2 regions of the Rothia terrae genome follow, and region 2 is predicted to be linked to the other one. Evidence: riboswitches for the same ligand, from Rfam matches in the RefSeq annotation. Region 2 holds a riboswitch; the other holds the start of a gene.
The links. A riboswitch is a leader RNA that binds a small molecule or an ion and turns the genes downstream of it on or off. The one in region 2 is predicted to bind thiamine pyrophosphate.
Positions count from the first base shown of each region.

Region 1: linked by a shared signal. The riboswitch ahead of thiM (hydroxyethylthiazole kinase) and the one ahead of IDM49_RS09505 (ECF transporter S component) in region 2 are both predicted to bind thiamine pyrophosphate.

Region 1 is NZ_CP061539.1:798,759-805,016, reverse strand. Features, by position in the region: gene IDM49_RS03785 (patatin-like phospholipase family protein) at 1-317, opposite strand, end outside; gene IDM49_RS03780 (bifunctional hydroxymethylpyrimidine kinase/phosphomethylpyrimidine kinase) at 349-1,938, opposite strand; gene IDM49_RS03775 (thiamine phosphate synthase) at 1,941-2,690, opposite strand; gene thiM (hydroxyethylthiazole kinase) at 2,700-3,521, opposite strand; TPP riboswitch at 3,511-3,609, opposite strand; gene IDM49_RS03765 (DUF952 domain-containing protein) at 3,750-4,091, shown strand; gene IDM49_RS03760 (hypothetical protein) at 4,170-4,508, opposite strand; partial or broken gene IDM49_RS03755 (zinc ribbon domain-containing protein YjdM) at 4,641-5,001, opposite strand; gene IDM49_RS03750 (glutaminase) at 5,190-6,258, shown strand, end outside.
Region 2 is NZ_CP061539.1:2,082,474-2,088,731, reverse strand. Features, by position in the region: gene IDM49_RS09525 (xanthine phosphoribosyltransferase) at 1-27, opposite strand, end outside; gene IDM49_RS09520 (nucleobase:cation symporter-2 family protein) at 14-1,360, opposite strand; gene IDM49_RS09515 (MFS transporter) at 1,608-2,924, shown strand; gene IDM49_RS09510 (DUF4235 domain-containing protein) at 3,130-3,399, opposite strand; TPP riboswitch at 3,577-3,683, shown strand; gene IDM49_RS09505 (ECF transporter S component) at 3,735-4,373, shown strand; gene IDM49_RS09500 (ABC transporter ATP-binding protein) at 4,401-5,954, shown strand; gene IDM49_RS09495 (energy-coupling factor transporter transmembrane component T family protein) at 5,951-6,258, shown strand, end outside.

The DNA of each region.
Region 1 (6,258 bases), 1.2 Mb from region 2:
ATAGGCTTACGCGCCAGCACGTTGCAAAAATTGATGATTGATTTCATCGATTCCGGCTCCCACCAGCCGAACATATTAGCGTTGGCGCGCTGGCAGACAAACCAGGCGGCGTTCAGCGCACCGGCTGAGGTGCCGTAGACCGCGTCAAAAACATCCACAAGTCCGTAGTCTTCGAGCACGCCCACCATGCCACCGCCGTAGGCAGCGCGTGAACTTCCGCCTTCCAGCACAAGGGCTAACCGCGCATCGTCAGTACGATGCAGGGGAAGAGAGTTTGATTCATAGCGTTGCTGAATAAGTTCTAAGGTGGGGTGCATAAAGCCTAACTTTACTGCACACTTTTTGTACTTAGCGCATACGGCTAGCCTGGTCGAAAAATTCACGCTCCCAGAGGCTTGCTTCGATAAACGCGCGCATGGCTTGTTCACGTTCGGGTGCAGAAGCAGCCGCTAACAGACTTTCAACGATAGCAATCGCCTGTTGAGTAGAACGGGTAAAAGCTTCGTCCTGATAGGTGGTCAGCCACGCATGGTAAGGGTGATCTTCAGTGTTGATTTCGCTGAGTCGAAGGCCTATTTCTGCGTACATCCAATAACAGGGCAGAACGGCGGCTGCACCTACAACGTAGCTTTCTAATGCAGTGTTTGCTAACAGGTGGTTGGTGTACCCGGCAGTAATGGGCGTGATAGCCATCGAGGCTACCTGGGTCAGCTCCTCACCGGTAACCTCAGCCAACCACGTATGGTGAAGAACCTGTTCCACAGAGATAGCTGAGGCGCTACCGGAACTCCAAAACACGGTGTGCACCGGGTCTGCTGCTCGTGCCGCCAACGCCGCTAAGGCACGCGCGTAGCGGTTGAGGTAGTGCGCGTCCTGACGCTGATAAGCGGTGAACTCCCAGGTTTCAAGAGTTCCTTCCCGCAAAACGGTGAGAAAGTCATCGAACAGGGTCTGCTCTAAGATGTCGTGCGTTAGCTGCGCCAGCAGATGCGTCCACTGACCGGCAGGTTGGATGCGGTAACGTGCCACGGCGTCAGCGTGCGGCAATAAGTCGGAGGAAGGATCTGAGGCGAGCGCCTGCAGATCCACAGTTTGCGATAACCACGGTGTGTTGAGCGCATGAGCGGCGAGAGTACGCGCCCGGTGCGAGTGGTCAATGGGACCGTGCCCCGTGCCAACCTGCAGTCCATCGGCCGCCCTAATGGAATCATGTAGCCAACGCGACACCCAGCCTAAAGCATCCTGGGGGTTCTCTCCTGCCGCGAGCCGGGTAGCCAGCGCCGACGACTGTGAGCAACCGGTGCCGTGAGTTGATTTTGTTTGAATGCGAGGTTGCATGGTGGTCGCAACAATACCGTGCGCATCCACCAGATGATTGATAATGCGCTCTCCGTCAAGATGCCCGCCCTTCACCGCGACCAGCACATCGTACTGCTGCGCCAGTGTACGCGCCGCATCAATCGCGCCCTCATCACTGAGAATGCTCCCGCTTTCGCATCCTGCCAGAATTTCAAGCTCTGGAGCATTGGGAGTTAGCACCGTTGCACGGTGAAAAAGCTGACGCAGATGCTGCTCGGCGTCCTCATCGATGAGTCTGTCGCCTGAGGTTGCAACCATTACCGGATCAATGACCACAATCGGCGGTTTTGTTTTCTCTAGCCACTGGTTGACAGCATCAATATAGGCAGTTTGTCCGAGCATACCAATCTTCACAGCATCGACAATCACGTCTGCTGAGACCGATTCCAACTGGATGGTAAGCACTGAGGCGTCGGGGTAATGTACATCAGTTACCCCGTGAGTGTTCTGCGAAACCAGTGCGGTCACCGCTCCCATAGCGTAGCCGCCGGCAGCAGTAATAGATTTAATATCGGCGTGGATTCCAGCGCCACCAGTGGGGTCTGTTCCCGCAATGGAAAGTACACGAGGAATAGCCATCTCTATGCTCCTTGAGCGTTTGCAGTGAAAGTTTCACCCGGTTGACGGGCATGGTTGAACAGGCGCACCATCTCGCGGGCTTCTTGACCAGGGGCGGGTGAAGCCACCAGCGCTGAAACCACCGCGATGTTATGGACGCTCGGCGCCAGATGCGCAATATCGGCTGTTTTAATGCCACCGATGGCTGTGGTAGGTACTTTAAGTTCGTCCGCAAGGCGAGCAATTCCGTCGAATCCAAGCGGTGGTGGAGCATCCGTTTTAGTGGCGGTCGCCCGCAAAACACCAACACCTGCCGAGTCAATCACGTCAGCTAGCCGGTTAGCCTCAACGATCTCTGCCGGTTGCGAGACCGACCAGCCAATCTGTGCGTCTTGGCCTATCAGTTTTCGGACGCTACTCGGGTGAAGGTCGGTTTGGCCGATGTGCACCCCCGCAAGCTGAGCGCCAGCTTCGCGTGCTGCTAAATAAACATCGACCCTGTCATTGATGATTAAATCCGCTGTGCCAGCGGTGACGTCTGAGACTGCTAACGAAAGGTCATAAAAATACCTGGCTTCTACGTTCTTCCAGCGCAGTTGAACGGTTGAGACTCCCGCCGCAACGACAGTCTCTACCAGCTGAGTCGTCAAATCGATAGCCGCGCTGTGACGCTCTGCCTCACTTCTAAAGTGCCGCTCGGGGGCATGAGTCGCCAGGGAAAGCGGCGGATCCGTCACCAAGTAAATTCCAGGCCGCGGTGAGTTCTGTTGCACGGTCGCCACCTATTCTTTATCGGTGGCGAGCTGTCGTACAGCGAGAAGTCGTTCCACGTCATCTTCGCTCACGTTCGCAAGAGCATCCAGGAAATTCGCGGCAAAAGTACCGGGACCGGCTGACACCTCTTGGGCCTGTTGAGCGGCAATCCCGTACACTGCATGTGCCGCAACCGTGCCCCACAAGGCATCCTCGGTGACAGAAACACAGGCACCAATCCCCGCACCCAATGCACACCCCGAGCCGGTTACTTTGGTCTGAATGGCATGGCCGTTAGCGCATTGGTAGTGGCGTTCGCCGTCCGTAATAAAGTCTGCGCTTCCCGATACCGCGACCACGGTCTTGTGCTTTTTCGCCAGTTCTATGGCGCTCCCGTGTGCGTCCTGCACCTGAGCTGTGCTGTCTGCGCCTCGGGCGGCTGCACCACCGCACAGGGCAATAATTTCGGAGGCATTACCGCGAATCACTGTGGGCCGGTAGTTCAATAGCTCATGGGCTAGACGGGTGCGAACCTTCAACGCACCAACAGCCACAGGGTCTAGTACCCAGGGAGTCTGAGAATGGTGAGCGGACTGTGCCGCTTCTGGAATCGCCAACTGCTGGCTAGTGCCGATAGTGCCTAAATTGATCAGCGTTGCAGATGAGATAGCCGCAAAATCTCCGGCCTCACCGGGCACATCCACCATCGCAGGCGATGCCCCAGCCGCCAATAAAACATTGGCGCTAAACCCCTGAACCACTGTGTTCGTGAGGCACTGCACCAGTGGGTTATGGGTGGGTAATGCTTTCCATACATCGTAAATACGTCGCACAAGAGCTACTTCGCTCATTGTCCATTCCTCCGCTCGAATTACCGAGATCAGGTTCAAACGGGTATTTTCTCAGCCTCCCTGCATAGAGACACCCCGTGGCAATACGCAACACACTACACCTGTTAACCCTAGTCAGAGAAGAGTAAACAGATATTTGACAGTATTTTTTACGAAAATATGTGAAAAGTTAATTCTTTGGTTGCACAGAGTTCTTTTATCAGAGCACTCACCCACTAAGCTATCTATATGTTGTTTCATCTCGCTCTGCCCGAAGACTTTGCCGTAGCTCAAGACACCGGCGTTTACACCGTTTCAACCCGCGGTCGCACTATTGACGAGGTTGGCTTTATTCACTGCTCAGCGTCCGTCGAACAGGTGCGCGAAGTGTGGCAGGCTTTTTACAGCGACCGTGAAGACATTCTTCTGCTCGCCATCAACGAGGACGCGGTTGAAGCAGAAGGTCTCACTATCAAGTTTGAAAACAGCGATCCCAACGATGCTGAATCCGAGATTTTCCCGCATATTTACGGCGGTCCGCTCCCCCTGTCTACCCTGAAAATTCAGTCATCTGGACTTCCACTGAACTAGCATCGGAACACCCCAATACTTATATAAAAGAAGCCGGCACCTTATGAAAAGGTGCCGACTTCTTTGTTCTAAATGAAATTAGTTGACCTCGTGTGAGAGGTGGTCGTATGAGTTTTTAGCCTGCTCGAAAGCTACGCTTTCTGCCAGCAGATAGATGTCACCGGAGTTACGGTCGAACGCAACTACAGGCCATGAACCTGACGGTGTCTCTTCGAATTCGACGGCTTTCTTCGGTGCGCAGAACGTCACCACCCAGCGAGGGTCGTCTTCAGGGCTACCATCAAAGAGGTCAATCCCGAGAGGGCTTTTGCCGGGGTATTCCTGCAGGTTCCAGCCTTCACCGGCTTCGGGGAAGCTCTTGTAGAAGGACTGCTTATCTTCGTAGACTTCGAGAGTCTTGCCAAAAGGTGTTTCCATGTAAGCCATACTACAACCCGCTCGCAGTAAATAAGTAGTATGAGCAATGGTGTTTCAAGTGGCTATCCCAGACTGCAGGACGCCCGCTACCAGTAACGCTTTTTCTCTGGCTCACCTACAGGAACAAGAAGGCTATTTAGCCTTCTTCACGACAGAGGACTTGAGGTACATCTGGCCTGCGCCGGGAACCTTCGCTTCAATATCGTGACCGTTGACAGGTGACTCCAGTAGGCGAATACCGCGAACCTTAGTGCCGGCCTTGATATCAGCACCGCCCTTGGCTTTCAGACCCTTAGCAATAGTAACGGTGTCACCGTCTACTAATTCGTTACCCACCGCGTCCTTCACGACCGCCACTGCAACCTCGGAGGTTTCAGCATCAGCAGCATCCGCGGACCACTCATGACCGCACATAGGGCACACCAAAAAGCGCACCGTTTTCGTAGGTGTAGTCTTCTGAACATTCGGGGCAAGCGGGCAAAGTATCAGCCATGAGGATCCCTTGTCTGTGTGAGTCGCATTAACGCGCATCATGCTTTAAAAATACTAAACGGTAGATATCACCCAGCTGACCTGTTAGCGGCGGAAAGCTTCGAGCTTTCTATCACCATTGATAGCGAAAAGAGCGCCAATAGTTATATAAAAGTATATTGCCCAACTTCACTATCCAAGACAGGACAGATGCGTACACCTATCCCCGATTATTTGACGGAAATCCTCGACTCGGTTCGCGATATTAAAGACGGCGAAGTTGCCGACTACATTCCAGCACTGAAGGACGCTGACCCTAACCTGCTGGGTATCGCCATGACCACCGCTGAGGGACACACCTATTCTGCCGGTGATGTTGAGGCTGAGTTCTCTATCCAGTCCATGTCTAAGCCCTTTGCCTACGCTGCGACCTTGACTGACCGCGGCATCGATTTCGTGGAGACCAAAATCGATGTTGAGCCCTCGGGTGATGCTTTCAACGACCTTTCAATTGAAGAAGACACCAAGCGTCCCAAGAACGCCATGATTAATGCCGGTGCCATTTTGGCCCACCAGATGCTCATCGGTGAGGACGCGACAATGCAAGAACGCGTTGACCGCGTGACTGATTTCTTCTCGGCACTGGCTGGCCGCAAGCTGACCATGGATAAAGAAGTGTTCCAGTCAGAAATGGATCATTCCCACCGCAACCTTGCTTTTGCGCACATGCTGACCAGCTACGGCATGATGGAAGGCAAGGCTCACGAGGCAGTTGCGGGCTATACCGCCCAGTGCTCCATTTTGGTCAATGTTCAGGATATTGCAATGATGAGCGCAACCCTCGCAACCGGTGGTGTACACCCGGTAACCGGTGAGCGCGTGATTAAACGCAGCGTGGTGCGTCATGTGCTGTCCGTGATGGCGTCCTCGGGTATGTACGATTCTGCCGGTGAGTGGTTTACAGATGTTGGAATTCCGGCGAAATCAGGTGTTGCCGGCGGTATTCTCGGCGCGATTCCTGGGCAGCTGGGTGTAGGTGTGTTTTCTCCTCTCCTGGATTCTCACGGCAACAGTGTGCGCGGCGTTGAGGTTTTCAAGCGCATGTCATCGGATATGTCCATGCACATGATGGAAGTTGACGGTGTGGTGTCGCGCTCCGTTCGCACCCTCAATACGGGTGATGACACCAGCATCGTGACGTTGCAGGGCAGCTTTACCTTCAACGCAGCGGAAAGCCTGCTCTACCGTTTGGAGAATGAGAAGCTCAGCTCTAAGGTCG
Region 2 (6,258 bases):
CCGAATGCGATCTTCAAGCAGTTCCATGGTTATCCTTCTTCACAAGAACAATGTTGAGTAGTAGTGCCACCAGCGTACCTGTTGAAATTCCCGAAGAGAAAATCATTTGAAGCGCGGTGGGCAAATGAGACAGCATTTCGGGGCGAACGGTCACGCCGATGCCAAGAGCGAACGCTACAGAAATAATCAGCAGTTCGCGATCACAAATCTCTACCGTTGAAAGAGTTTTTACTCCCTGAGCAGCAATCAGTCCGAACAGAATAATGCCAGTACCGCCCAAAACGGGGGAGGGCATAATCGAAATGAGTGCGCTGAGCTTAGGGAAAAGTCCCAGCACTACAAGCAGAATGCCGGCTAGCATCATGACGCGGCGGCTAGCTACCTTGGTGAGGGTAATAAGACCGACGTTCTGCGAAAAAGCAGTGTTGGGTCCGGCGCCAAAGACACCGGCAATTGCTGAGCCAACACCGTCAGCTAATACACCGTTGCCAATGCGCTTGCTAGAGACCTCAGCGTGAGAAGCCTGACCAATAGCTATCATGATGCCCACCGTACCGATTGCAGAAACAATGTAAGCGGGCACAAAAGCTAGAGTGGACGCAAGATCAAAGTGGATACCGTAGGTAAACAGGTTAGGTAGCGCGAACCAGGATGCTTGTGCAACAGCGTCGAGGTTGACCATGCCCAGCGGAATGCAAATAAGGTAACCCGCTACCATGCCGAAGAAAACAGCGGATGCTTTAACGATGCCTTTACCAAAGTAGTTGAGCACAAGAGTAATCACTAGAACCAGGCCAGCAACGCCCAAGTTTCGCAGAGAACCATAATCAGCAGCACCTGTGCCACCGGCAGCCCAGTCCATGCCCACCGGCATCAAGGTAATGCCGATCAGCGCAACCACCGTACCGGTAATCAGCGGCGGGAAGAAACGCATGAGAGGTTTGATAAAGCGGCTAAGCACTACTTCAACCAGCGAACCTGCGATGGTCGCGCCCACAATGCCTGCAATGCCGAACTGGCTACCCACGTTAATAGTGGGGTTAACAAAGGTGAAGTCAGTGCCCATCATGCCCGGCACACGTGCACCCACGGGACCAATGCCCTTGGACTGAATGAAGGTAGTGATGCCGGCCGCAAAAATTGTTGCGCTGACCATGAGAGAAGTTTGCGCGACATCGAGATTAAGAGCGTTACAAACTACCAGGGGAACAGCGATGATTCCGGCAAACGCTGCCAAAATATGCTGAAGAGCCAAGAGTACTGAGAGAGCGTACGGGGGCGAATCTTCCATGCCGTAGAGCATTGCATCTGAATCTGGGGCAGAACCTGCCGCTTTTGATCCGCGGGTGAGATCTTTCAAACCGGTATCTTTCGTGAATGAAGGTGATAGTGCTCAATAAAAATAGCTGCCCATCGAGTACGGAGGCAGCTGTACATGCCTAACAGTGTATCGGTATTTAGCCAAGCCAACCGCGAGCCGGCACCCGTGTAATCCTATTGAGCGCATCACAGCGCCCCGCATCCTTCATAAATTTACGCAAAATCTTAGAGTATAAAGTTGTCTGTCACATCAAAGAAGCAGCTCAAAGCCCGTTAGCATAGGTGACATGGCAACCTTACCCGACCGTAAAAAAGTTTTCGCGTGGACGCTGTGGGACGCCGGTGGAGCCAGCTTCAACGCGATTATGACAACGTTCATTTTCACGGCTCTCTACCTCACCAGCGACGTCTTCGGCTCAGAAACCCACACCACGCAGGTGCTATCTGCCGGGTTGACCATCGCTGGCGTCTTCATCGCGCTCTTGGCGCCCATTAGCGGTCAGCACGCTGACGCCACCGGCAAACGCGGATTCTGGTTGGGCATCAATACCTTTGCTACAGCAATCCTGATGGCACTGTGCTTCTTTGTGTACCCGGACCCCAAATTCCTGTGGTTTGGTGTAACCCTCATTGCGCTCGCCAACGTGGTCAACGAGTTCGCGGTTGTCAACTACAACGCTCTTCTGCCGCGCATCTCAACCCCGGCAACCGTAGGCAAAATCAGCGGTATCGGCTGGGCCTGCGGCTACTTTGGCGGCATCATCGCTTTAGTGCTTGTCATGGTGCTGTTTATCAAGCCGGGCATCCTGCCGCTCCCTGAAGGCGACGGTTCTTTGATCTACCGCAGTATCGCCCTGTTCTCAGCGCTCTGGTGCGTGGTTTTCTCGCTACCCCTTTTGCTCAGCCTTCGCGGTGAATCCGCGCGGACGCGTCAGACATCGGTGAAGGACGCTGGCCCCGGTGGTCTTGCAGGGATTATTAACGCCTACAAACACCTGTTCAACACCGTCAAACGCCTGTACCGCACCACGCCGTCCACCCTGTATTTCTTGGTCACCAGCGCAATTTTCCGAGACGGTCTCAACGGCGTATTCACCTTTGGTGGCGTGCTGGCAGCCGGGTCCTTCGGGTTCAGCGCTAATGAAATCATTATCTTCGCCATCGCAGGCAACGTGGTGGCGGGTGTCGGCGCACTTATCGGCGGGTCCCTTGACGACAAGCTCGGCCCGAAAAACGTTATTCTGGGTTCACTCATCGGCGTGCTCATCGCTGCAACACCGATTCTCTTTCTCGACGGTAAACCCGTCTTCTGGGTCTGCGGCCTAGCACTATGCGCCTTTGTGGGGCCCGCACAGTCAGCAGCTCGCACCTACTTAGCACGCGTTTCACCTCCCGGTGAAGAAGGCGAGCTCTTTGGTCTGTACTCCACCACAGGACGCGCCGCCAGCTTCCTCGCTCCTGCACTCTTTGGCTTGTTCGTTGGTTTGTTAGGCGCACAGGTGTGGGGCGTCATCGGCATCATGGTCGTTATTGCCTTAGGGCTAGCGATGGTGCTACCGCTTAAGCCAGCACCGCGTCTGCAGAATGAGGAAAGTACCTTCTAAAACGTAAGATACTAAAGTCTGCTGAGATCTGTAGCTGAGATGGGATGCCGCCAATCAACTGGTCGGGTCTGGCGTTTAGGGATGTTGATTGGCGGCATCCCATCAAAGCGAAACTGAACAATACTCAGGTTCTATAGAGCAATACAAAAGCACCCGGAGGTTTTCCCTCCGGGTGCTTTTGCAAACTTTGAAAGTTCAGGCAGATTTAGACCTCAGCCTGACCGCCGTGCTTGTACTTGTCCTTTGCCTCAAGGTTTACCTGCGCACGTGAGATGCCGACCTTGATGATGGTGCCTACAAGACCGGTAACCAGTGACCAGATGATGATGTCGCGCCAGCGCTCATCGGGATCGGGGTTGGTTGCGGGGGGCTCATTGCCGGTGATTTTCTTCCAGGTAGCAGCCAAAACCTTGTTGGACAGTGCAACGCCACCGAGTGATGCTGCGGTGCCGCCGAGCTTTACGAGAGTGCTCATTTGTATAACTCCTTTTGATAAGTAGTGTTGCCTATAACAATAACGGCTTAGGCTCTTTTATGCACAGTCTGCTGCGGTTTTGTCTGTTAGCGAAGTCCCGTCATAAGTTGGTGAGCAAGAAAACCGTGCTTATACTGGGTGTGGTTTGAAGATAAACCACGTCTCGCGCGTCCACGCGCGCATCGACAGGGGAGCACCACCGCGGTGCTGAGAGTGCCATAGAAGGCTGACCCTCGAACCTGATCCGGTTAGTACCGGCGCTAGGGAGTCGAGTATCTCAAGAGCGCGTGCGCACACGCGTCCTTCCCCTTCCTAAGACTAGGGAGGATTTTTTTATGTCTGTTACCTCTAACCGAGCAGATTCTGGCCGCGCGCCCAAGCATGGTGCGCGTTCGCGTTCACTGCGCTGGCGCGTCAACGACATTGTGGTGGCATCTGTTCTTGCTGTTGCCTGCGCCCTGATTTTTTGGGTATGGAACAACGCGGTCTACCCCGCGGTGAGCGCAGCAACCGTTGCAGCACCACAGTTCACTCCGCTAATTGCCGGTGCATGGCTGATTGCGGGTGTGCTGGGTGGTCTTATCATTCGTAAACCCGGTGCGGCTTTGTACACTGAGCTGTTGGCTGCGATTATCTCAGCTTTCATTGGTAGCGCGGGCTTTGGCATCACCGTAGTGTACTCAGGTTTGGTACAGGGACTTGGCGCTGAACTCGTCTTTCTCCTGTTGATGTATAAGCGCTGGAACCTACCCACTGCCCTGCTCTCCGGTGCTGTATCGGGGCTATTTATGGGCATCTACGAAGTTATTGTGTGGAATCCCGAATACACTGCAGGTAATAAGCTCATCTACGTTATTTGCGCGGTGATTTCAGGAACTCTTCTTGCAGGGTTAGTTTCGTGGCTTCTGACCCGTGCACTGGCAAAGACCGGGGTGCTCTCATCACTGGCATCCGGCCGTCAGTCACGCCGCTAAATTTTTCTGACAAAGGTAAGGACGCACATGGGCGGTGCACGCGTAGAGGCCAAAGACTTTGGGTGGCATCACCCCGGCCGTCATTCTCCGGCTGTTTCGGGGCTCAGCCTTGTCATTGAACCGGGGCAAAAAGTGCTTTTGCTGGGGCCATCGGGCGCGGGCAAGTCTACTTTTTTGCACGCGCTTGCGGGCGTTATTCACGATGATGACGGTGAGACAGCCCTGGGCGAGTTGCTGGTCGATGGGGTTCCCGCTGAGGATTCGCACGGTACCGTTGGCATGATGCAACAGGACCCGGAGTCATCCGTGATCCTTGCGAAAGTGGGCGATGATGTTGCGTTCGGTCCGGAAAATCTGCAGGTGCCGCGCGATGAGATTTGGCCTCGTGTCAGAGCTTCGCTTGATGCGGTGGGTTTGGGCGAGCTTTTGCTGGAGCACTCTACATCGGCGCTGTCTGGCGGCCAGAAACAACGCTTAGGTCTAGCCGGTATTCTCGCCATGCAACCGTGCGTGCTCCTGCTGGATGAGCCCACCGCTAACCTCGACCCCGAAGGCGTGCTTGAAGTCCGCGATGCCGTGATAGCTGCCCAGCGCAATATAGGCGCAACCATGATCGTTATTGAACACCGCGTGAGCGTGTGGGCACAGTTCATGGATCGTGTGATTGTGCTGAGCCCCGGCGGTGGTATAAGCCATGACGGTTCGCCTGACCAAGTGCTCGTGGACGCGCGCGATGAGCTCATCGCCGCTGGCGTATGGGTGCCGGACTACTCACCGGAAGTTGCCACCGCGCGTCCTGCCCCTGACGGCACAGCCGTCGCAGGCACTGAGCTGTTGCGCGGACGCGCCCTAGCGGTAACGCGTGAACAGCCCACCCGCAAGATGATGCGTGCGCGCAAGAAATTAGCTCGTTCACCTGAGCCAGTCAGCCTTCCGTTACCGTTGCGTCCTGTCACCGACGGTATCGATGTGAGCGTGAACGCCGGGGAGCACCTGAGCATCATGGGCGTGAACGGCGCCGGAAAATCAACGCTGGCCCTCACCCTTGCCGGATTACAGCTAGCTGCCAACGGCATTCTCTACGCCACCGATGAGCTACGCGACAGCGCTCACTGGGACGTCGCATCCTGGTCACCCGAAGAGCTGGTAAGCCGCATCGGCCTCGTCTTCCAAGAGCCTGAGCACCAGTTTCTAACGGCAAATGTTCGCGCCGAACTAGAGTTCGGGCCGCGCCAGGTCGCAAAAGCACGCAAACAAGCTGTTGACGAAAAAGACCTGGCACAACGTACCGAGGCGCTCATGCGCCGGTTGCGCCTAGACCACGTAGCAGGTGCTAACCCGTTCACGCTCTCCGGCGGTGAAAAACGCAGACTGTCCGTGGCAACCGCGCTGGCAACTGCACCGCGCATCCTCATTCTTGACGAGCCAACCTTCGGACAGGACGCCAACACCTGGGCAGAGCTCGTGAATTTGCTCCACGAACTCATGACGCAGGGAACAGCCGTCGTCTCAGTCACCCACGACCTGGACTTCGTTGAAGCTCTCGGCGGCCGTACCCTTTACCTAGGAGCTCATTCATGAGCATCAATATCTTTGACGCTCGCCCCGAATACAACACCTGGCTGGGCAAGATCAATCCCGGTATCAAGTTGTTAGTGGCCACCGTCGTCACGCTTTTGCTGGTTTTCACCGTGGACGCGGTCACCGGCACAGTTGCGCTGGTTCTAGAGATGATTGCGCTGGTGATCGCAGGTTTTAAACCCTTCAACCTCCTGGCGCGTTTTTGGCCGATTCTTCTCGCGACGCTACTTTCAGGCTGGGGCACCGCCATTTTGGCAGAGAAAACCGGCACTGTTCTGCTCGATTTTGCCTATATCACCATCAC